DNA from 4 places in the Viridibacillus sp. FSL R5-0888 genome. Region 4 is predicted to be linked to each of the others. Evidence: riboswitches for the same ligand, from Rfam matches in the RefSeq annotation. Region 4 holds a riboswitch; each other region holds the start of a gene.
The links. Region 4 has a riboswitch for S-adenosylmethionine ahead of MKY02_RS20240 (M20 metallopeptidase family protein). Riboswitches for the same ligand answer to the same signal wherever they lie in the genome.
Positions count from the first base shown of each region.

Region 1: linked by a shared signal. The riboswitch ahead of MKY02_RS02230 (bifunctional homocysteine S-methyltransferase/methylenetetrahydrofolate reductase) and the one ahead of MKY02_RS20240 (M20 metallopeptidase family protein) in region 4 are both predicted to bind S-adenosylmethionine.
Region 2: linked by a shared signal. The riboswitch ahead of metK (methionine adenosyltransferase) and the one ahead of MKY02_RS20240 (M20 metallopeptidase family protein) in region 4 are both predicted to bind S-adenosylmethionine.
Region 3: linked by a shared signal. The riboswitch ahead of MKY02_RS14215 (methionine biosynthesis PLP-dependent protein) and the one ahead of MKY02_RS20240 (M20 metallopeptidase family protein) in region 4 are both predicted to bind S-adenosylmethionine.

Region 1 is NZ_JBBPAU010000001.1:436,830-442,382, reverse strand. Features, by position in the region: gene metH (methionine synthase) at 1-1,888, opposite strand, end outside; gene MKY02_RS02230 (bifunctional homocysteine S-methyltransferase/methylenetetrahydrofolate reductase) at 1,869-3,728, opposite strand; SAM riboswitch class I at 3,802-3,908, opposite strand; gene MKY02_RS02225 (class A sortase) at 4,082-4,744, opposite strand; gene MKY02_RS02220 (protoporphyrinogen oxidase) at 4,903-5,553, opposite strand, start outside.
Region 2 is NZ_JBBPAU010000001.1:897,558-903,110, forward strand. Features, by position in the region: gene MKY02_RS04500 (hypothetical protein) at 1-37, shown strand, start outside; gene pckA (phosphoenolpyruvate carboxykinase (ATP)) at 196-1,782, opposite strand; SAM riboswitch class I at 1,985-2,103, shown strand; gene metK (methionine adenosyltransferase) at 2,367-3,563, shown strand; gene MKY02_RS04515 (gamma carbonic anhydrase) at 3,736-4,248, opposite strand; gene MKY02_RS04520 (alpha/beta hydrolase) at 4,370-5,167, shown strand; gene MKY02_RS04525 (alanine/glycine:cation symporter family protein) at 5,377-5,553, shown strand, end outside.
Region 3 is NZ_JBBPAU010000001.1:2,849,590-2,855,142, reverse strand. Features, by position in the region: gene MKY02_RS14225 (YoaK family protein) at 1-547, opposite strand, end outside; gene MKY02_RS14220 (aminotransferase class I/II-fold pyridoxal phosphate-dependent enzyme) at 845-2,023, opposite strand; gene MKY02_RS14215 (methionine biosynthesis PLP-dependent protein) at 2,019-3,149, opposite strand; SAM riboswitch class I at 3,221-3,324, opposite strand; gene MKY02_RS14210 (tetratricopeptide repeat protein) at 3,497-4,426, shown strand; gene MKY02_RS14205 (methyl-accepting chemotaxis protein) at 4,646-5,553, opposite strand, start outside.
Region 4 is NZ_JBBPAU010000001.1:4,096,596-4,102,148, reverse strand. Features, by position in the region: gene MKY02_RS20250 (GGDEF domain-containing protein) at 1-1,004, shown strand, start outside; gene MKY02_RS20245 (nitric oxide synthase oxygenase) at 1,356-2,417, shown strand; SAM riboswitch class I at 2,499-2,604, shown strand; gene MKY02_RS20240 (M20 metallopeptidase family protein) at 2,775-3,974, shown strand; gene MKY02_RS20235 (VOC family protein) at 3,988-4,797, shown strand; gene MKY02_RS20230 (CynX/NimT family MFS transporter) at 4,979-5,553, opposite strand, start outside.

The DNA.
Region 1 (5,553 bases), 3.7 Mb from region 4:
GTCGCTCTGGTACTGTTTTTGGAATATCATCTTCAGTCTTTTCTTTCTTTTTGTCACGATAGAAATCTGTGAAATCAGCAAGTGTCTTGTCGTTTGTTTTATAGATTAAATCATTTGCTAAGTTAATCTCAGCTTCTGGAATTGAAGCATAGCGCTCTAATTTCTCTGTATTTACAATAGCGTAATCTAGCCCGGCTTGTGTACAGTGGTATAAATACACAGCGTTTAATACTTCACGTCCAACTGGAGGTAAACCAAACGATACATTACTAACACCTAAAATAGTTAATACTCGAGGCATTTTTTCTTTGATTAAGCGAATACCTTCAATCGTTTCTTCAGCCGCTCCTATATATTGTTCATCTCCCGTACCAACTGGGAATACAAGAGGATCGAAAATAATATCTTCCGGTGCGATTCCCCATTTATTCACTAGCAGGTCATAAGAACGTTCAGCAACTTTCAATTTACTATGGCGGTCAACAGCCATTCCTTTTTCATCAATTGTTCCGATAACGATAGAAGCACCGTATTTTTTCACTATTGGTAAAACAGCATCATAACGTTCTTCTCCGTCCTCTAAATTAATAGAGTTAATGATTGCTTTCCCTTGGGAATATTTCAGTGCTTCTTCGATTACCTTTTCATCAGTTGAATCGATTACAAGGGGAACTTTAACTTTCTTTACCACTTCAGTCATGAAGTTTTTCATATCTTCAAGTTCATCCCGGTCAGGGTTTGCTAAGCAAATATCCATAACGTGCGCACCGTTTTTCACCTGTGCACGAGCAATTTCTGCCGCTTCTTCAAATTTACCTTCTATAATTAAACGCTTAAATTTTCGTGAACCAATAACATTTGTACGTTCACCTACAAATAACGGGCGCATTGAATCATCATATATAAGCGGTTCAATTCCTGCTACGACATGACCATGCGCTGTTTCAGGCATTTGACGAGGCTGCTTATGCTCTACTACTTTACGGATTGATTTAATATGCTCAGGCGTGGTACCACAACAACCCCCAACAATATTCAACCAGCCTTTATCTGCAAAACCTTCAAGCTTTTTAGACAATGATTCCGGAGTCTCATGATAATGCCCTTCTTCATCTGGTAAACCTGCATTCGGATAACAACTAACATAGCTTGTTGCTAATTCTGAAAGCGTGCGTAAATGATCTGTCATAAATTCAGGTCCAGTAGCACAGTTCAACCCGACTGATAGCGGTTTAATATGTTCAATTGAAATATAAAAGGCTTCAATACTTTGCCCTGCCAGAGTAGTTCCCATAGGTTCAATTGTTCCCGAGATCATCACAGGCAGTTCTTTATCAAGCTCTTCAAACGCTTGTTTAATACCTAAAGTGCCAGCCTTAACATTCAGCATATCTTGACTTGTTTCAAGTAATAACAAATCCGCTCCACCGTTAATTAATGCCTTAGCTTGCACGTAAAAGTCATACAATAGCTCATCAAATGTAATACCACCAGTTACTGATAAGGTTTTAGTCGTTGGTCCCATTGCACCAGCAACATATCGTGGCCATTCAGGTGTTGACAATTCATCCGCTACTTTTTTAGCGATTTGCACTGCTAATAAGTTAATTTCATGCGCTTGATCACCCAATGCATATTCATTTAATACAACAGGAGTCCCACCAAATGTATTCGTACTAATAATATCTGAACCCGCCTCTAAATAAGCACGGTGTACATTTTCGATCACGTCAGGTCGTGTGATATTCAAATATTCATTACAGCCATCATATTCATCTCCACCAAAATCCTCGGGAGTTAAATTAGCATTTTGGAGCATAGTCCCCATTGCACCGTCTAATATAAGAATATGTTGTTGGAGTCGTTCTTTAATTGGTTGTTTTAACATAGTTGTGATCTCCTACTTTCTGTTGATCTAGCTCTTGAATATAATGAATCAATTCTACTGACATATCGTAACGTGTAAATGGCGTAATGATATAAATACCATTAAATAACTCTGCGGCTGTATCGATTAATTCCTTAGCAATCGCTATACCTTCTGCAGTTGCAAGATTTTTATCATTACCCGTTGCGCGCATTCTTTCAAGTACTTCATCAGAGAGCTTAATCCCTGGTACTTCATGATGTAAAAACTCTGAATTTCGGATACCTGTTAGTGGCATGATTCCTATGAAAATAGGGGTTTCTAAATGTTTAGTAGCTTCATATATCTCTATTATTTTTTCCTTCGTATATACAGGCTGTGTGATGAAATAATCTGCTCCACACTCAATTTTCTTTTCTAATCTTTTTACGGCTCTATCAAGCACTCGTACATTAGGATTAAATGCAGCTGCAATAGAGAAATTAGCCTTTTTACGAAGAGGTTTACCTGAGAATGATATCCCTTCATTCAACTGTTTAATTAATTGAAGTAACTCTAGGCTTGAGACATCATAAACACTAGTTGCACCTGGGAAATCACCTACTTTTGTAGGGTCTCCAGTAACTGCTAAAATCTCATTAATACCTAATGCATCAAGACCCATTAAATGCGATTGTAAGCCGATGAGATTGCGATCACGACAAGTAATATGAGCAAGGGAACGAATATTATTTTGCATTTTCAAAATTGAGCCCATTGCCATGTTACTAATACGAGGGGATGCCAATGAATTATCAGCCATAGTGACAGCATCAACACCTGTTTCATTGAGTATTTGCGCCCCCTCTATAAAGGCAGTGGTATCAAGGTGGCGAGGTGTATCGAGTTCTACAATGATTGTACGTTCCTTTTTCGCCTTTTCGTGAAGTGGCTCATGCTGATCAGGAGTCGCTTCTTTAATCTCGATTACTTTTTTCTTCTTTACAATTTTATTTTCAATTGGTGGTAGGTCAGCAATACGTTTTTTTACAGCTTCTATATGCTTCGGTGTCGTACCACAACATCCTCCAATTAATCGAACACCTTGGTCACGTAGTAAAACACCAGCACGGCCAAAATAATCAGCCTCTGATTCGTAAACAATTTTGCCATCTTCTACATCTAGCAAACTAGCATTTGGATATGCAGATAAGAATGCCTTGGATGGCAATTCTACATCCTCAAACGCTTGGATTGTATGGTGAGGGCCTAAACGGCAATTTACTCCAACAATATCTGCACCCAAAGCTTCTAATTGGTGCAATGCATCATTTAATAATAAGCCATTTTGTAAAATACCTGGTTCATGCATTGATACTTGCGAGATGATTGGTACATCAGTCAATTTTCTCAAATGTTGCACTACAGATGAAAGTTCCTCAAAATCATAGTACGTCTCTAGTAATAAACCATCCGGATTACCTGCTAATAGATACCCCGCTTGCTCATCTAATGCAGCTATGATTTCAGCTAGTGTCGCTTCACTTTTACGAATACCGCGAATACCACCAATTGTCCCTAAGACAAATTGGCCTCCTGGTGCTGCAGCATGTTTTGCAATGGCGATTGCCGATTCATTAAACTCCTTTACAGAGCTCTCTAAACCATAACGTTCTAATTTAATGGCATTCGCTGTATACGTATTAGTCTGAATAATGTCAGCGCCTGATTTTATATATTGTTGGTGTATATTTTCAATCACTTCAGGCTTGGTAATGTTTAATTCCTCATAACAATAATCAATTCCGTAAGAATATAATAAAGTGCCCATCGCACCGTCAGCTGTTAACACTTGTGTTTGCAATTTTTCAAGTAATCCCATTAAAATCCCTTCCTTTCTACATAAAAAAGCCTTCTTATGGATAAGAAGGCTTGACGATTACGATGTTCGCTCCTTCTTATCTTTTCGGACAATCTGTAAATCCGCTGGAGTTAGCACCTGACCAGATGGCTGGTTGCTGAAGCTTCAAAGGGCCAGTCCCTCAGCTTCTCTTGATAAGAAATATATATTTAATTGTTAGAATAATTAAAAGAATCATAACCCTAGAAAAGAATATCGTCAAGAGCGTTTTTAGAATTATAGCAAAACTCTGTATTATAAGTATATTTTAGCTACAAAACAAAAAAGATGAGTTTTGGCAATTACTTGTTGAAACAACAATCATTTCTTCATGACTATTTATTTGCAAAAATTTTATTAGCTGATGTCTTATCATAACTTTTTATTTCAACCAATTCACCTTGAATAATCAGTCGCTTAGAACCATCATAATTACATGTAACGAGCGTTATCATTTTTTCATTTGAATCATTTATGACATCAATTTGCTCCGGTTGTACAATATGCATTTTATCAATTTTATATTCATAGATTTTTTTAAAGTCGGTTACATAAACTTGCATACCTTCCTCCGCATTAGTAAGAGGACTAAAGAGTGCCTTCCCATTATTCATATTATGACCCGCTAAGGCATAATTAGCTTTTCCCATCTTTTGTTCACGTTTCATCGTACCAGCACCAATTGCTAAGTTTGTATTCGATACACCATATAAAATAGGTAATCGCATATTCACTTGAGGTACACTAATAGCTCCAATGGCATTTAGTTTTTTTTGATTGAATTGTGCCTTTACAACATCTTTGACATTTAAATCATCCACTTGCTGAAAATCAAATGACGCATCTAGATTCTTCATTGCTGACGCTATGTCTTGTTGCTCAATCGTTGCCTTCGACATATTCGAAATGAAATATCCCATAATAGGCTGATAGAAAATAAAAACTAAACCAATTACTAGCAAGAAAATGCCTAATATCAAACTTCCCTTTTTCCGCATGTTATCCACCTTCTTTTCTCATTCATTTTAATAGTAACAATTCACTTAGCACTTTCAAGCAGTTTGACATAACGTTAAAATTATTAAAATTACCCCAAAAAGAAAGAGCTAATGAAATTGGTATCCCTTAGCTCTTTTCTACCTACCTTGATTGTTTTTTAATGTATTTTTGCTAGAATTGATTCTGCTGTTTCTTTCCCGTTCTTAATACAAGGGCCAATACCTACACCGTAATAAGAACAACCTGCAAGTAATACATTTTCATATGCAGTGGCCATTTTAGTTGATAAAGCTTCTACTGTTTTTCCATGACCAAGATGGTAAACTGGCATTAAATCATTCCACTTTGTCACTTCTACAACAGTAGGCTCTGCTTCTATATTCAAGCTTTTTGCAATATCCTCTAAAGCAATTTCAGTTAATTCCTCTTTACTTGAATGCTTCATTTCTTCAAAATCTGGGTTTGAGTTTTTATAAAATAAACGCACAAGTAATTTGCCGTCTTTTGAAGTATGACTCCATTTACGACTTGTCCATGTACAAGCATTACATTTGACATCACTGTTTTCAGAAACGATAAAACCTGTACCGTCTGCAGGTAATTGGCTATCGGGAATATTAAAACCTAAATACATCGTAATTAGTGAGGCATTGCTAAAATCGTTGAAGTCCTCGTCCAAATTCGGATCTTTTAATAGTTTTTGAGTTACATCATGTGGTGTTGTTAACACGATAAAATCAGCTTCAATTGCTTCGTGATTATCAAATGTCAATTTATATTTGTCGCCGCTTTTTTCGATATGATTTGT
Region 2 (5,553 bases), 3.2 Mb from region 4:
TACAGAGGCGGTATTTTATGATGATGATGTTGAATAAGTTGATTGGAGCGTAGCGACGAAGCAGCTTTGAGCCCGCCCGAGGAAAGCGTCCACCGTAGTGGAAATCAACGGTCTTAACAATTTGTATATATTGTAAAATAAAAAGACCACTCAGAGAGTGGTCTTTTCTAATTTGTTCGATTTTGTTCGATTGATTTAAGCGATAGGACCGCCGTTTTTCACGATATCTTCTGAAACAACACCGAATTTTTTGAAGTTTTCGCGGAACATGTTAGCAAGTGCAGAAGCTTTTTGATCATAAGCTTCTTTATCTTCCCAAGCGTTACGTGGATTTAATACTTCAGTTGGGACACCTTCAATTGCTACAGGCATTTCTAAACCGAAGATAGCATCTTTTTCAGTAAAGACGTTATTTAGTTTACCATCGATTGCAGCGCGAACCATTGTACGAGTGTAAGAAAGTTTCATACGGTTACCAACACCGTACTCGCCACCAGTCCAACCAGTGTTTACTAAGAAAACGTTTACTTCGTGTTCGTCGATTTTGTTACCTAACATCTCAGCATAAACTGTTGCTGGAAGTGGTAGGAATGGAGAACCGAAGCATGTTGAGAATACTGGTTCAGGTGAAGTAACACCACGTTCAGTACCTGCTAGTTTAGATGTGAAACCACTTAAGAAGTGATACATTGCTTGTTCTTTTGATAACTTACTGATTGGAGGCAATACACCAAAAGCATCTGCAGTTAAGAAGATGATTGTTTTAGGATGGCCTGCAACAGATGGATCAACAATATTTTCGATATTTTGGATTGGGTAAGCAACACGAGTATTTTCTGTTAGCGAAACATCATCATAGTTAGGTATGCGTGTTTCCTCATCCACTACTACGTTTTCTAATACAGTACCAAAACTAATTGCATTGTAAATTTCAGGTTCTTTCTCTTTAGAAAGGTTGATAGTTTTAGCGTAGCAACCGCCTTCGATATTGAATACACCGTTGTCAGACCAACCATGTTCATCATCACCGATTAGTTTACGATCTGCATCTGCAGATAACGTTGTTTTACCAGTTCCAGATAATCCGAAGAACAATGCTACATCGCCTGCTTCACCAACGTTTGCTGAACAGTGCATTGAAAGAATACCTTGTTGTGGTAATAAGTAATTCATGATACCGAAAATTGATTTTTTCATTTCTCCTGCGTATTCAGTTCCACCAATTAGGATGATACGTTTTTCAAGCGAAACGATAATGAAAGTTTCTGAGTCAGTACCGTCTACTGCTGGATCCGCTTTGAAAGTTGGAGCAGAAACGATTGTGAAGTCAGCTTCATGAGTTTCTAACTCCTCTTCAGTAGGACGAATGAATAATTGGTGTGCAAATAAGTTATGCCAAGCGTATTCATTTACTACACGAATAGCTAAACGAGATGATGGGTCTGCACCTGCAAAACCTTTAAATACAAACAATTCTTCTTTTTCTTTTAAGTAGTTTACTACTTTAGTGTATAATGAGTCGAAGATATCTGACGAAATTGGTCTGTTTACTTTACCCCAATCAATTTTGTCTTTCGAACTATCTTCTTCAACCATATATTTATCTTTAGGAGAACGACCTGTATATTTTCCTGTGACTGCCCTTACAGCACCATCAACAGTTAGGATTGCCTCACCGCGTGAAGTAGCTTTTTCTGTTAATTGTGGTACTGAAAGTTGTTCCAGAATATTATCACCTTTCAATAATTCCTTCAGTTCATTCGTAATCTCTACTGAATTCATCGTTTTACGTACCATCCTTTTTATATTATTCCTCGTATTAGAGGGGATTTATAATTCATTTCGGAAATTAGTATAACACATTTAGTTAAATAATCTATACTAATTACCATTTAATTTTCATGAAAGTTGTACTTTTTTTTAGAAATAAAAAAGGTGTTGACAACTAAGGTATAATGTTCTAATATGAGAAATTGAACGGATACTCTTATCCCGAGCTGGTGGAGGGTCAGGCCCTATGAAACCCGGCAACCTGCATTGTGATTTTATGTGATGCGCTGGTGCTCAATCTGATGCAAGGATTTGATCCTTGAACGATAAGAGTGAAAGGTGCTTATGAATTATTCCCTTCCACTCATTAGTAATAATGGGGGGAAGGGTTTTTTTATTTAAAATAGACCAATTCCTAAATTTTTTATAAGTATGTGTAATTTATGCGGTTCTATTTATATATAGTGGCACTTTCTAGAATCCTCGTGTTAAAGGCAGCAACGGCTTGGCGTTCAATCCTACTGGAAAGAACTAACATGGGTAATGAGTACCGTATCATTTCCGAGGCAATCTCGCAGATAATAGGAGGAAACCAAATGACAAACCGTCGACTGTTTACATCTGAGAGTGTAACAGAAGGACATCCAGATAAAATTTGTGATCAAATTTCGGATGCCATTTTAGATGAAATCGTTTCAAAAGACCCGAATGCACGTGTAGCGTGTGAAACTACAGTTACAACTGGTCTTGTATTAGTAGCAGGAGAAATTACAACATCAACTTATGTTGATATTCCTAAAATCGTTCGTGAAACGGTAATGGAAATCGGTTATACACGTGGTAAATATGGCTTTGATGGCGAAAACGTAGCTGTTTTAACAGCAATCGGTGAGCAATCAGCTGATATCGCATTGGGCGTTGACCAAGCACTTGAAGCACGCGAAGGTTCAATGACAGATGAAGATATTGAAGCAATTGGTGCAGGTGACCAAGGTTTAATGTTTGGATATGCATGTAACGAGACACCTGAGTTAATGCCTCTACCTATTAGCTTGGCACATAAATTAGCAAGACGTTTAACTGAAGTTCGTAAAACAAACGAGTTACCTTATTTACGTCCAGATGGTAAAACACAAGTAACAATCGAATATGATGAAAATAATCATCCAGTTCGTGTGGATACAATTGTTATTTCAACTCAACATGATCCAGAAGTAACGTTAGAGCAAATTAAAGAGGATTTACAAGCACGTGTAATTGCTCCAGTTGTACCTACTGAATTACTAGACGAGAAAACAAAATACTTCATCAACCCAACAGGTCGTTTTGTAATAGGTGGACCAAAAGGTGATGCAGGCTTAACGGGACGCAAAATTATTGTAGATACTTATGGTGGATATGCTCGTCATGGTGGCGGTGCTTTCTCTGGTAAGGATGCGACTAAGGTTGACCGTTCTGCAGCTTATGCAGCGCGTTATGTTGCAAAAAATATCGTAGCAGCTGAACTTGCTGAGCGTTGTGAAGTACAACTGGCTTATGCAATTGGTGTTGCACAACCGGTTTCAATTGCAATCGATACTTTCGGTACTGGTAAAGTAAAAGAAACAAATTTAGTTGAATGGGTTCGTGAATTATTTGATTTACGCCCAGCTGGAATCATTAAAATGCTTGATTTACGTCGCCCTATCTACAAACAAACAGCTGCTTATGGTCACTTCGGCCGTACAGATTTGAATGTTCCTTGGGAAGCTACAGATAAAGCTGCCGTTTTAAAAGAAAAAGCTGGACTTTAATTCAATCTGAAAAATTACAATAACATAAAATATCCCGAGTTACATGTTGATTATTAAGTAATCAATTGTAGTTCGGGATGTTTTTTATTATATTATAGAAGAAACTCATAGCAAGAGATTAAAAAAACCTGAGAATTCGTTTGAAAAACGATACTCAGGCATCTTGATTGAATTATTTTTGAAGTGATTTATAATATTGTCCTTTTTCGTAATACTCGTTGACAATACGGTCCATATCTTTTTTATCTTCCTCTGTTAACTCTCTAATAACTTTTGCAGGGCGTCCAAATGCTAATGTGTTTGGAGGAATTTTCTTACCTTGCGAAACGAGACTACCGGCACCTATAAATGCACCTTCGCCAATCTCAGCACCATCTAGGATAATTGAAGCCATTCCTACAAGAGCGCCTCTTTTTATAGTACAGCTATGTAATGTTACTTGATGTCCAATTGTCACATCGTCTTCTAAAATAAGTGGATATGCAGGACTTTGATGTAAACAACATAAATCTTGGATATTTACTTTGCGTCCGATAATCGTAGGTGAAACATCTCCGCGAATAACTGTATTGTAAAAAATAGATGAATCAGGTCCAATAGTAACATCGCCAGTGATAATTACGTTATCACCGATAAAAACGGATGGGTCAATAGATGGTTTTTTGTCTCTAAATGGATAAATCATCGAAAAACGCCTCATTTCAAGTTATTATGTATTATTATCGTAACAAAAGGAAGCTATGAATGGAACTGAAATCGTCAGAATACGTTAATATATACGTAGGAATTTATGAGGTGAGATAGTAATGTGGAAATGGGAAACGGATGGCCAAGCAAGAGCTGTCGCTGTAATTATACATAGTGCATACGAACATCATCGTCGTTATGCATGGTTAATCGAAAATTTAAGAACATCTGGTATTCATGTTATTTCAGGAGATTTACCTGGACATGGTGAAGAGAGTAGACATAAACGTGTGCATAGTGAAGAGTTTAAAAGTTACGAAACATTTGTTAAACAACTTATGCAAGCAGCTTTAACATATAACTTACCTGTATTTGTTGTGGGACATGGTTTAGGAGCTATATTAGGGATCCATGTTGTTGAAAAATTCAAATACGAATGTACAGGTATTATAATAACATCACCTTGGATGCATTTAAAACACCAACCATCAAAGTTATCAAATGCTTTAACAGGTCTAAGTAAACTGACAGGCAATCTGAAAATCAATCACGAAATCAATATTAAACACTTAACGAGAAGCTATGAATTTTATAAAGAGGAAAAAGATGATATTTACTATAATGATGTCATAACTGTCAATTGGTATCGTGAACTTCATGGTTTCATGAAGGGAATATCACAACAAACGGTATTTCCAAATATCCCGATTTTATTAATGACTGGTGGCAACGATAAAATAGCGGATGTATCGTATGGTAAAAAATGGCTTTCTCAACAAAGTTTATCAGAGTATCAGTATAAGGAATGGAAAGCCTGTTATCATGATTTGTTCCAAGAACCTGAACGCGAAGATATTTATGCTTATATGGAGAGCTTTATCTTTAATACATTAAAATCAGTTGGATACATCATTTAAATTTTGACGGAATTTTACAAAATTCCGTCTTTTTTTATTTGTAACCGATTTCAATTGTCATATAACACATAAGGGATATTCCAAACTTTATTGTTTTGATATATAATACATAACAATTGCTATTTCGATAGAATGAATTTTCCTTTATTAGAAACTGGCAATATATATTATTCATGGAATAACTTATTATGATCAATGGGGGACAATAGATGGAAGCCATTATTACCAGTGTTTATGAAATTTTATGGGGACCGTGGATGATCTACGGTATTCTACTTGTCGGATTATTATTTACTATATTAACAAAAGGTGTACAAGTCCGTTTATTGAAAGACATGTTTAAACAAATCTTCAGTGGGAAAGAATCTGAAGCAGGTGTATCATCT
Region 3 (5,553 bases), 1.2 Mb from region 4:
TAAAGGAAAGAATAATAGCAGTAAAATCATTAAATTTCCGCATCGATTCTGAATCATGTTTCACGAATGCAGCATAAGAAGCTTGAGCTGCGGTTCTTAGATTCCCTGTTGTTATGGTTGAATTGTAACTCCATTTTTCCAGTTTGTTGAAGGTGGCAATTTGTAAGGAAGACACAAACGCAATGCACATGGTGATAAGCATATTTGGCACACTAGTAGGTAACCATCCGACTATAAATAAAATCGCGAATTCCAAAAGTAAAACAGCTCGTTTGTGGCTAGTATGTTTATCTTTTATATATTCTGCTACCAAGACTCCAGCTATAAAAGCCAAAAAGGGCGGTATATTAAGAATGGCACCGTTATATTCCGTACTTGCAGCTCTCACCGCAAATAATACCATATTCCCTGTTTGTGCCGTCGCAAACACTGCGTCCCTCGTAATATACGTATAAGCATCTAAAAATCCTCCAACTAAAGCTAATATCATGCCCATAATCAATGAATTAGGTGATAAAGCGAGTAAGTTTTTCGTTTTATTTCCCATTTGGTTTATCTCCTTATCAAAGATGTCCTGTTTTCCCAATATGAAAATTCGTTTTCTTTTTTTGTAAAAGAAAAGTCGCATGAATAATTATAGCTTTACCTCACAATTTTCATTTATTCTGTTTCAGAAATATTTTCGATTTAACTGCTGAGTACCATTGCAGACGATCTAAGTTTTTCAATAGGAAGCTTTTTCTGATGAAACTATAGCTGAATTTTGGAATTACTGTAATGAATAAACTGCATTTAAATAGAAAAAAACGCTCCACCAAGTTAGTGGAGCGACTCATACAATCATCTATTTATTGCCTACAACAGTAAGTTCTTTCGCTTTTACAAATGCTTGCTCAAAATCAGCAATTAAATCGTCGATATTTTCAAGGCCTACAGAGAAGCGTAAAAGACCGTCTGTAATACCACGTTTTTCGCGTTCCTCTTTAGGAATAGCTGCGTGACTCATTGTGGCTGGATATGAGAGAATTGATTCTACGCCACCAAGACTAACTGCGAAAATCGGAATTTGAACATGTTCAACAAACGCTTTAGTGATTTCGCGATTAGGTAATTTAAATGACAATACAGCTCCAGCACTTTTTGCCTGTTTTGCATGGATGTCATGACCTGGATGCGATTTCAAGCCAGGGAAATGAACTTCTTCTACTAATTCGTGAGCTTCTAAATAATTTGCAAGTTTTGATGCGGATGCTGTCGATTGTGTTAAACGTGCATTTAACGTTTTAATACCTTGAATTAATGAGAAGGAGTCTTGTGCGCCTAAAATGGCACCGAATGAGTTTTGCATGAAGTAGATTCGGTTACCAAGCTCTACGTCCTTTGTTACCGCAAGCCCTGCAATAATATCGCTATGTCCTCCTAAAAACTTAGTGGCACTGTGTAACACTACATCTACACCAAGGTCTAATGGACGTTGGTATAAAGGTGTCATAAATGTGTTATCTAAAAATGTTAGAGCACCATTTGCCTTTGCAATAGCTACAACCCCTTCAATATCTGTAATACCTAGAAGCGGGTTAGCTGGAGTTTCTATATATAACACCTTTGTATTTGGACGTATAGCCGCTTCTACTGATGTTAAATCAGAGAAGTCAGCAAATGTATGCTCAACGCCAAATTTCGTTAACACTTGTGTCACAAAACGGTATGTTCCACCGTACACTTCAGATGTCACAACAATATGGTCGCCAGCTTCTAATATCATAAATGCAGACGCGATGGCCGCAATACCGGAAGAGAATGCAAATCCGCGTGCCCCTCCTTCAAGTTCAGCAATCGTTTTCTCTAATGCATCACGAGTTGGATTACCAGAGCGACTATAATCATATGGACCAAACGAATCGAAATGCTCTTGATCAAAAGTAGATGATAAATATATTGGAACATTAACTGCACCTGTTTTTTGCTCGTAATCACCGCGAGTAGAAGCAGTGATTAAACTTGTTTCAATGTTTTCATTAATTGAACTCATATGATGACACCTCTTTTTCTAAGATAGAAAAAACTTGTTGTAAATCCGCGATTAAATCTTCTGCTTCCTCAATACCAACTGAGAAACGAAGTAAGGAGTCATCAACACCGCGAGCAATTCGTTCTGCTTCAGGAATATCCGCATGTGTTTGTGTAGTAGGATATGTGATAAAGCTTTCAACACCACCCAGGCTTTCAGCGAAGACGATTAACTTCAAGTTTTCTAAAAACTTACCAACCCATTCACCTTTTTGTAAACGGAAGGAAATCATTCCACCTTTACCAGCAAACAGAACGTCTTTTACTAAAGGTTCTTGTTCTAAATAAGCCGCGATGTGCTTAGCATTTTCAGTATGTTGTTTCATGCGAAGGTGTAATGTTTTTAATCCACGTAGCAGTAACCATGAGTCAATTGGAGCAAGCGTTGCACCTGCAGCATTATGGTTTGTGAATAGTTTTTCGCTAAGCTCTTTACCCTTACTTACAACAAGACCCGCTAGAACATCATTATGACCACCGATGTATTTAGTTGCACTATGTATAACAATATCCGCACCTAGCTCGATTGGGCGTTGATAGTAAGGTGTTAAGAAAGTATTATCAACAATTAATAATAAACTATGCTTTCTTGCAAGCTTAGCATAAAGTTCAATATCAAACTCCTGCATTAATGGATTGGTTGGTGTTTCAATGAAAATAGCACGTGTATTTTCATTTATTAAACCTTCAACCTCTGATACAGAAGAGAATTTTGCATAATGAGATTTGATTGCATATTGTTCTTGGTATTGACCGAGTAAACGGTATGTACCACCGTAGATATCCTCAGGTAAAATAATTTCGTCACCCGATTTAAATAGGGATAGAACTAATTGAACAGCTGCCATCCCGCTACTACAGGCGAAGCCAGCGTCTCCAGATTCTAATTTAGCAAAACCTTCTTCTAAAACGGTACGTGTTGGATTTTTTGTACGTGTATAGTCATAACCAGTTGATTGGCCAAGCCCATCATGAGTATAGGCGGTAGAAAGATAGATTGGTGTGTTCACAGCACCTGTTTTGGAATCGGTATGATTTCCCAGCTGAACTAATTGTGTCGCAATGTTTTTGTTTGTCATCATGTCATCATCCTTTATAAAAAAGTAAAAGGCCCTCTAAGGAAGAGGGCCTTCAAAATATGAAGTCAATCTCCTTATCTACAAGACTACGTCTACTGGAATTAGCACCTTGCCGCATTTAGGGTGGTTGCTGAGATATCGACGGGCCAAGTCCCTCCATCTCTCTTGATAAGTAAATATATTCAATTGTTTGAAAGTTAATAATAATGAAATTTTACCATGTGAATATGATAATATCAACCTTATTATGAAGCAAATCTAATTTGAAAAGTTTATAAATTTCTATAAGTGGTACAATTTTTATATGAATATGCTATTATTGCATAGTTGAATTGGAAGGTGACAAGATGAATTTAAATGACATAGCTGTTAATCAGTTATTACTAGAATTTAAATTTGAAGAAGCTCAAATGATGCTAGAGCAAGCAGTAATGGAAAAGAGAGATATACAATCGCTCCATAACTTAGCATGTTTTTATATAAGAGACACAGAAGAATATTATAAAACTTTACCCCTTTTAGCTGAAGCAATTGAAAAACAGCCAAAGCATTATTTTCCTTTTGCTTTACTAGGTGAAATTTATTTGCGAATGGAAAAATACATTTCAGCCATCAGGATTTTAGAATATGCATTAAAAATGAAAGATACTGAAGTAGTCCATGCGAACTTAGCAGCAGCATATTTTAATATGAACAATTTTGAAAAGGCAGCAGAACATTATAAAAAGTCCGCAACTGATGGCGATTTTTTGAAATATGCGGAAATGGTTTCATACTTACAGTTAGATGATCACGATTCTGTACTTAAAACACTGAGAAAAGTTAATGAAAATGATGAAAATTATATGGGTGGAGTAAACGTGGCTGAACTTTTTGCTCAAATCAACTATTTTGATGAAGCAATCCCGTTATTTGAAATGGGATGGAGAGAAATAGTTAGATCATATGAATGGGTAGAACATTATGTCTACTCACTCATTCAATTAGGTAGAGTAGAAGAAACCGCAGATATTATAGACCAGATGAAGACAGAAACGACTGATGAAATTGTAGAAAGCAAAGTAAGGGCGATGGATGGAGAATTCATAGAGGGGAATATTGAAGAAACCATTATGGACTTGCAACATACAAATGAAAAATATAATACACTGATTGGTCGTATTTTGAATGGCTACCGTCCTAAAATTTTCTTCGAGCCATATTATGTTTCTCAATGTTATCTTTACGGATGCAAAGTACATGGTAATAAAACGTATGATGAATATGTAAATATGTAAGTGGCCGAGAGAAATGATAATATCTCTGGCCATTTTTGTTTATATAGAGCCTATAACTGAAGTGTATTCATTAATATTACTATAAAAGGTTGTCTTGAAAAGGTGTAGGGTAGGAGGGATATAGTATGAACTTAGTAAATTTTTATAAAGCGAAATCAATAGTGGGAAATAAAAAAACTTGCAATCTCATTAGAGTTTGCAAGTCATTTAGTGGAAAAGTTATACTTTGAATTCCCCAACCACTTTTCGTAACTCATCTGCCTGATGAGATAGTTCAATCGCTGATGCTGTAATTTCTTGCATTGAAGCAGAGCCTTCTTCTGCAGAAGCTGCTGAACGCTCTGTACTCATAGCTGTATTTTCAGCAATTTGATTTACTTCTATAAAGGATACAGCCACTTCTTGGCTATAGCTTAAAGTTTGCTCAATTTGAACTACCATTTTGTTAATAATGGCTACAGTTTCGTTTGTTTGTTTAATAATTTTATCTAAGGAAGCATTTGTTTCATTTGTCACTTCAACACCGCGTATGACGTTTTGTACACCATCATGGTTTTGTGAGACAATAGCTTGTACTTCTGATTGAATTGACGAAACAATCCCGGTTACTTCACGTGCTGCTTTTTGAGATTGCTCTGCTAACTTTCGAACCTCATTTGCAACGACAGCGAATCCTTTACCATGCTCACCAGCTCTGGCAGCTTCAATGGCTGCATTAAGGGCAAGTAAGTTTGTTTGTTCCGAGATTTCAGTAATTGTACGAATAATGGAAGTAATTTCGGATGATTTCTTACCAAGTGCTTCAACGGTTTCTGTCGTATTGGCCATAGTTTCTTCTATTAACATCATAACATTTGATGACTGTTCGACAGTTTTTCCACCAAGCTCAGCAGCGACTTTCATCTGATCTGTTGCTGTTTTCACATGTTCTGCATCTGTACTTAAATAACGAGCCGCCTCTTCTAATAAATTCATCTTTTGAACTGCGTTATTCATCCGTAGCATTGTTTGTTCGCTACCTTCAGCGATTTCGCCTGTTGAATCAGCAATTGATTGAATAATATTCGAATTTTCATCTGCTGAAGCCATTAATTGTTGGCCACTGGCTGAGACGTTCTCCGCTAGTG
Region 4 (5,553 bases):
CGGTATATACGTCATTTTGTTTGTTTAATATATATTGTTTTTACATTGTTAGTAGACAAATGAAGGTATCCAATTACTCTGTTAAACATATTGATAAATGGGAAAAAATTATTGTTGTCTATATTACCATTTCAATGATTTATGGAGCGATTATTTCTGTAATGGATCAAGTACAATATCAGGATTTTATGGTCTATACATTGTGTATGCTACTTTGTGCAGTACTATTTTATACATCAATAAACCAAATATTGTTGCCTATCATAATTGCAACTACAATTTTAGTAGTAGGAATTCCAATAGCTCATCATGATTTCTATCTATTCTATCTACAACTTTACTTTGTAGCGCTTATTGTTATCATAACTTTTATACTTTCAAGAGTAGTTTACAGAGATTATTTGAAGTCATATAAAACGAAGGAACAGTGGCTTGTAGAATTGAAACGAAATGCGATATTGACAGATCAGCTACAAAAAGCAAATAGGCAATTGTCATTAAAAGCCTATTATGATGAGTTGACGGGTATCTATAATCGACATGGCTTTCAACGAGATATACAAGATATATACAGAAATCGTGCTGAACAATCTATAGATGTGACAATTATTTTAATTGATATCGATTACTTCAAAAATTATAATGACCATCATGGACACAATCGTGGCGATAATACACTGCGTTCTATCGCACAAGCAATTGCCGATACAGTACAAGAATACGATTGTATCCCAGTAAGGTGGGGTGGGGAAGAATTTGTCGTAGTTGGAAGGGATTTGACGGAAGAACAGGTCCACACACAATGCAAATTGATTGAAATGGCTATATCAAAATTGTTTATTCTTCACGAAAATTCACCTGTATCTAACATTGTGACGGTAAGTATTGGCGCTTGTACATTGCCTTGTTCTAACTCAACTGATGTAGAAACTGTAATCAAAAGCGCCGATAAAGCATTATATAAAGTAAAAAAAAGCGGTCGTAATAATTATTCGATTGTATGATTATTCGGTAATAAGTATATAATCTTGATTATAAGTAATGAATCGTGTTTACTCTCTGTGGAGAGTGGGATACCAATGCCAAAAAAAATTAATAAATAGACTTCTAATGGAATTAGAATATATTTTTCAACTAAATCCTTTCGGGGGCGTTTTTTATTTACACTTTAAGCTGAATTTTAAGAAGATATTATTTTATTTTTTATTCTAAAAATTCATTCAAATCAAATCGGTTTATGCCAAAATTGGAAGTTGCCACAAAATCACCACATTATTTAAGTCTTATGCCTTGTCTGATGGAAATCAATTCTTCTATGATGGTAGATAGGAAGTCGAGTGGTGACAGGAGGAACTATGGCGATGTTGAATGAGGCTATTGATTTTATAAAGTTGTATTATTCGGAAACGGAGCGATCTGAAGAGGAGTTAGTAAGACGCTTAGTTGAAGTAGAGAATGATATCCAAGATAATGGATATTATGAACATACAATAGATGAACTGAGATTTGGTGCACAAGTAGGTTGGCGTAATAGTAATAAATGTATAGGTCGTTTGTTTTGGCAAACGTTGCAAGTGCTTGATAAGCGGGAATTGACAAGCGAGCACGACATTTTTCAAGGACTTCTAGAGCATATTGATTTTGCAACAAATGGTGGTCGAATCCGTCCAACGATTACAATTTTCTCTCAACGTAACGTACGTGTTTGGAATCATCAATTAATCCGCTATGCTGGGTATGAAACAGCAAATGGCGTTGTTGGAGATCCAGATTCGGTAGAGTTTACGAAGAAATGTGAGCAACTTGGCTGGCAAGGAAAAGGTGGGCGTTTCGATGTTTTGCCACTAGTTATTCAAATTGGAGAAAGAGAACCGCAAGTATTCGATATTCCAGCTGAATATATATTAGAAGTACCAATCCGACACCCTGAATTTGAGTGGTTTAAGGAACTTGGTCTGAAGTGGTATGCGGTACCGATGATTTCGAATATGAAATTAGAAGTTGGTGGTATTACATATGCAGCTGCTCCGTTTAATGGCTGGTATATGGGAACGGAAATTGGTGCGCGTAACCTAGCAGATGATTATCGATATAATATGTTACCGACAATCGCAGAAAAAATGGGTTTAAATACATCTTCAAATTCTTCCTTATGGAAAGACCGTGCATTAGTTGAATTGAATGCGGCCGTTTTATATTCGTATAAAGAAGATGAAGTGAGTATTGTAGATCACCATACAGCAGCACAACAATTTAAACGCTTCGAATCCAATGAACAAACTGCAGGGCGTGACGTAACAGGGAATTGGACATGGCTTATTCCACCGTTATCACCGGCTACAACGCATATATTCCATAAACCATATGACAATGAACGTAAAACACCAAATTATTTTTATCAGAAAGCGCCGTATTGATTTAGAAAATAGCAGGAAATTTATTGCAATTTTCAATGGATTGGCGTAACATGATTTTAATTACTACTAATTCAATAGGTTTTCTTATCAAGAGAGGTGGAGGGACTGGCCCTGTGATATCTCAGCAACCGCTATTAAAGTAAGGTGCTACTTCCAGCAAGTTGATTAAAAACTTGATAGATGAGGAGAGACTTACATACCGAGTTGATTTCTCTAAATGAAATAGAGAAATCGACTTTTTTATTATCATGAAATAAATTTACAGAGCATATAATGAAAAGTTCTAAGAAAAAAATTAACTCAAATTCAAAGTAAACCTATTTGAATTAAAGGTATAAATTGAGGGAGGAATATTGAATGAGTGCGATAACGCAAAAAGAACTTTTAACTACAATTTATGAAGAAATAGATAAAGATTTTGATGAAATTGTTGGATGGAGGAGATATTTGCATGAGCATCCAGAGTTATCTTTTGAAGAATATGAAACTGCAAAATTTATAGCAGAAAAACTTGAGGGCTTCGGTTTAGAGGTGAAAAAAGGGATAGGCGGAAATGGTTTAATCGGTGTTTTGAAGGGGGATCAAGCTGGTCAAACAATCGCTTTAAGAGCAGATTTTGATGCATTACCAATCGCAGATTTAAAAGAAGTTACTTATAAATCTCAAAAAGATGGTGTTATGCATGCATGTGGTCATGATGGACATACAGCCTCATTACTTGGAACAGCGAAAACGCTAAGCCATTACAGAGAGCATCTGCACGGTAACATCATTTTTGTTTTCCAACATGCGGAAGAAAAACCTCCTGGTGGTGCGAAATTCATGATTGCTGAAGATGTATTAAAGGATGTAGATTATGTATTTGGTGCGCATTTAGACTCGGGTTCGCCAGTTGGAAAGGTATCTGTTGGGGATGGTTTCAAAATGGCTGCAGTTGATAAATTCACAATTAAAATCCAAGGACTAGGAGGGCATGGTGCGAAACCACAGCAATCCATCGATTCGATTATAGTGGGTAGTGAAATCGTTGGAGCGTTGCAAAAAATTGTCAGTCGTCGCTTAAATCCATTTGATGCAGCGGTGGTGACAGTTGGTGTATTCCACGCTGGAAGTGCCTTTAATATCATTGCAGATTCGGCAATTATTGAAGGAACGGTCCGGACGATGACAGAGGATGTTCGGAGTAAGGTAAAAGAAGAAATCTACTCAATTGTCAAAGGAGTAACGGAATCAGCACATGCCACATGTGAAATCGATTATTTGCATGGCTACCCAGCCCTTTACAATCATCCAACTGAAACAGAGCTTGTGAAAGAATTATTTGAAGCAGAATTCGGTACAGAATCTGTGATTGATTTTGAACCGTCAATGGGTGGGGAGGATTTCGCGTACTTTTTAAATGAAAAGCCAGGTACTTATTTTAAAGCAGGTTCACGAAATGACGACGAACGCACTCATTTTGCACATCATCATCCAAAATTTGATTTTGATGAAAGAGCGTTATTAACTATAGAGAAATCATTTGTGAAAATCGTTTCACATTATTTATTTAAATAAGGGGGACTGGAACATGACATTATCTTTTGATCACTTAGTACATTTTGTGGATGAGCCAAAAGAAGTAATTAAGCCATTACAAAATCAAGGAATTTACGCTGTTGAAGGTGGCGTTCATGAAGGGCGCGGAACGTACAATGCACTTAGTTACTTTGATCTAAGTTATATAGAGTACCTTGGTACATACGACAGAGAATTAGTAGCAGGGGCAAAACATTTACATCACAGCCTTATTGAAACAGTAGTAAATAATAAATTCAAAGAAGGTTTCGTAAGATTTGCAGCTCGTACAACGGATATTGAAGGTATAGCAGAGCGTTTGAAAGAGCAAGGTTTATCAGTAAATGGGCCAGTACCAATGAACAGAAAACGACCAGATGGCAGTATTATTAGCTGGCAGTTACTTTATGCTGGTGAAGGAAATGACTCTCTTCAATTACCATTTATTATTCAATGGGACGATAATGACGATGCCCGTAGACAGGAACAAATTGAAAAAGGTGTCATTGGAAATCAACCAGAAAAGTTAGAATTTGCAGGTGTTACTTTTGCTGTAATAGATGCTGAAAAAACTGCTGAAAAATGGTCTCGTTATTTAGGGTTAGAGGTTGCAGAAGCATATGTCGATCCAGAGTTGAATGCTATTGTACAGGTTCTTACATTAGCTGGAGGGGACTTATACTTTGCTAGTCCTATTGGAGATGGAATTGTTGCAAAAGTATTAGCAGAACAAGGCGAATTTCCATTCCAAGTTAATTTTTCAGGTTCTAAAGAACCTGGCACAATTGGATTATTTAACGGTCGCTATCATTTTGAGAAGTAATTTATAGCAATATTATAATTGTGTGACATAAAGTGGAGGGGAAATAGTAAGCCAGCAATTATAAAGACAATAAAAATTAAAAGCTATTAGGTAGTGGTTAAACTACCTAATAGCTTTTTTATGTGGATAACTTGCGCCTAGTAATATAAAAACCCTAACCATTATAAGCTCGGATTCAACTCTATTTTTCAGGGGTAACATAACCTTCTTTTGCAGCATGCATACTAACAGTTACTAATAGCAGAACTGTAAAGATGAATAGAATGATAGCTGTTGTCCAGCTATTGGTAATATCGTGAACATAGCCAAATAGTACAGGACCGATAGCAGCTAATAAATAACCAAGTGATTGAGCAGTACCAGATAATTCTGCCGCTTCATGAGCAGTACGCGTGCGCAGTGAAAAATACATCATAGCTAAACTAAATGATGCACCACCTGCAAGTCCAAGTAAAATCATCCATAACACTGTTAAAGAGGTCCATCCAGCTAAAATACCTCCGAATCCTACTAGATAAAGAACGCCGAAAACAATAACAAGTGGGCGTTGATCTTTTCTACGGCCAGCAATAATGGGAATCATAAATGTTGCAGGTAATTGCGAGAACTGCATAAAGGAGAACATCCACCCAGCTGTATTAGCACTCATACCTTGTGATTGCAACATTTCAGGAATCCAAGCCGCAGTTGTATAGAAAATAAGAGATTGGAAGCCCATTGCTAATGTAACTGTCCAAGTTAGAGGTGATTTCCAAA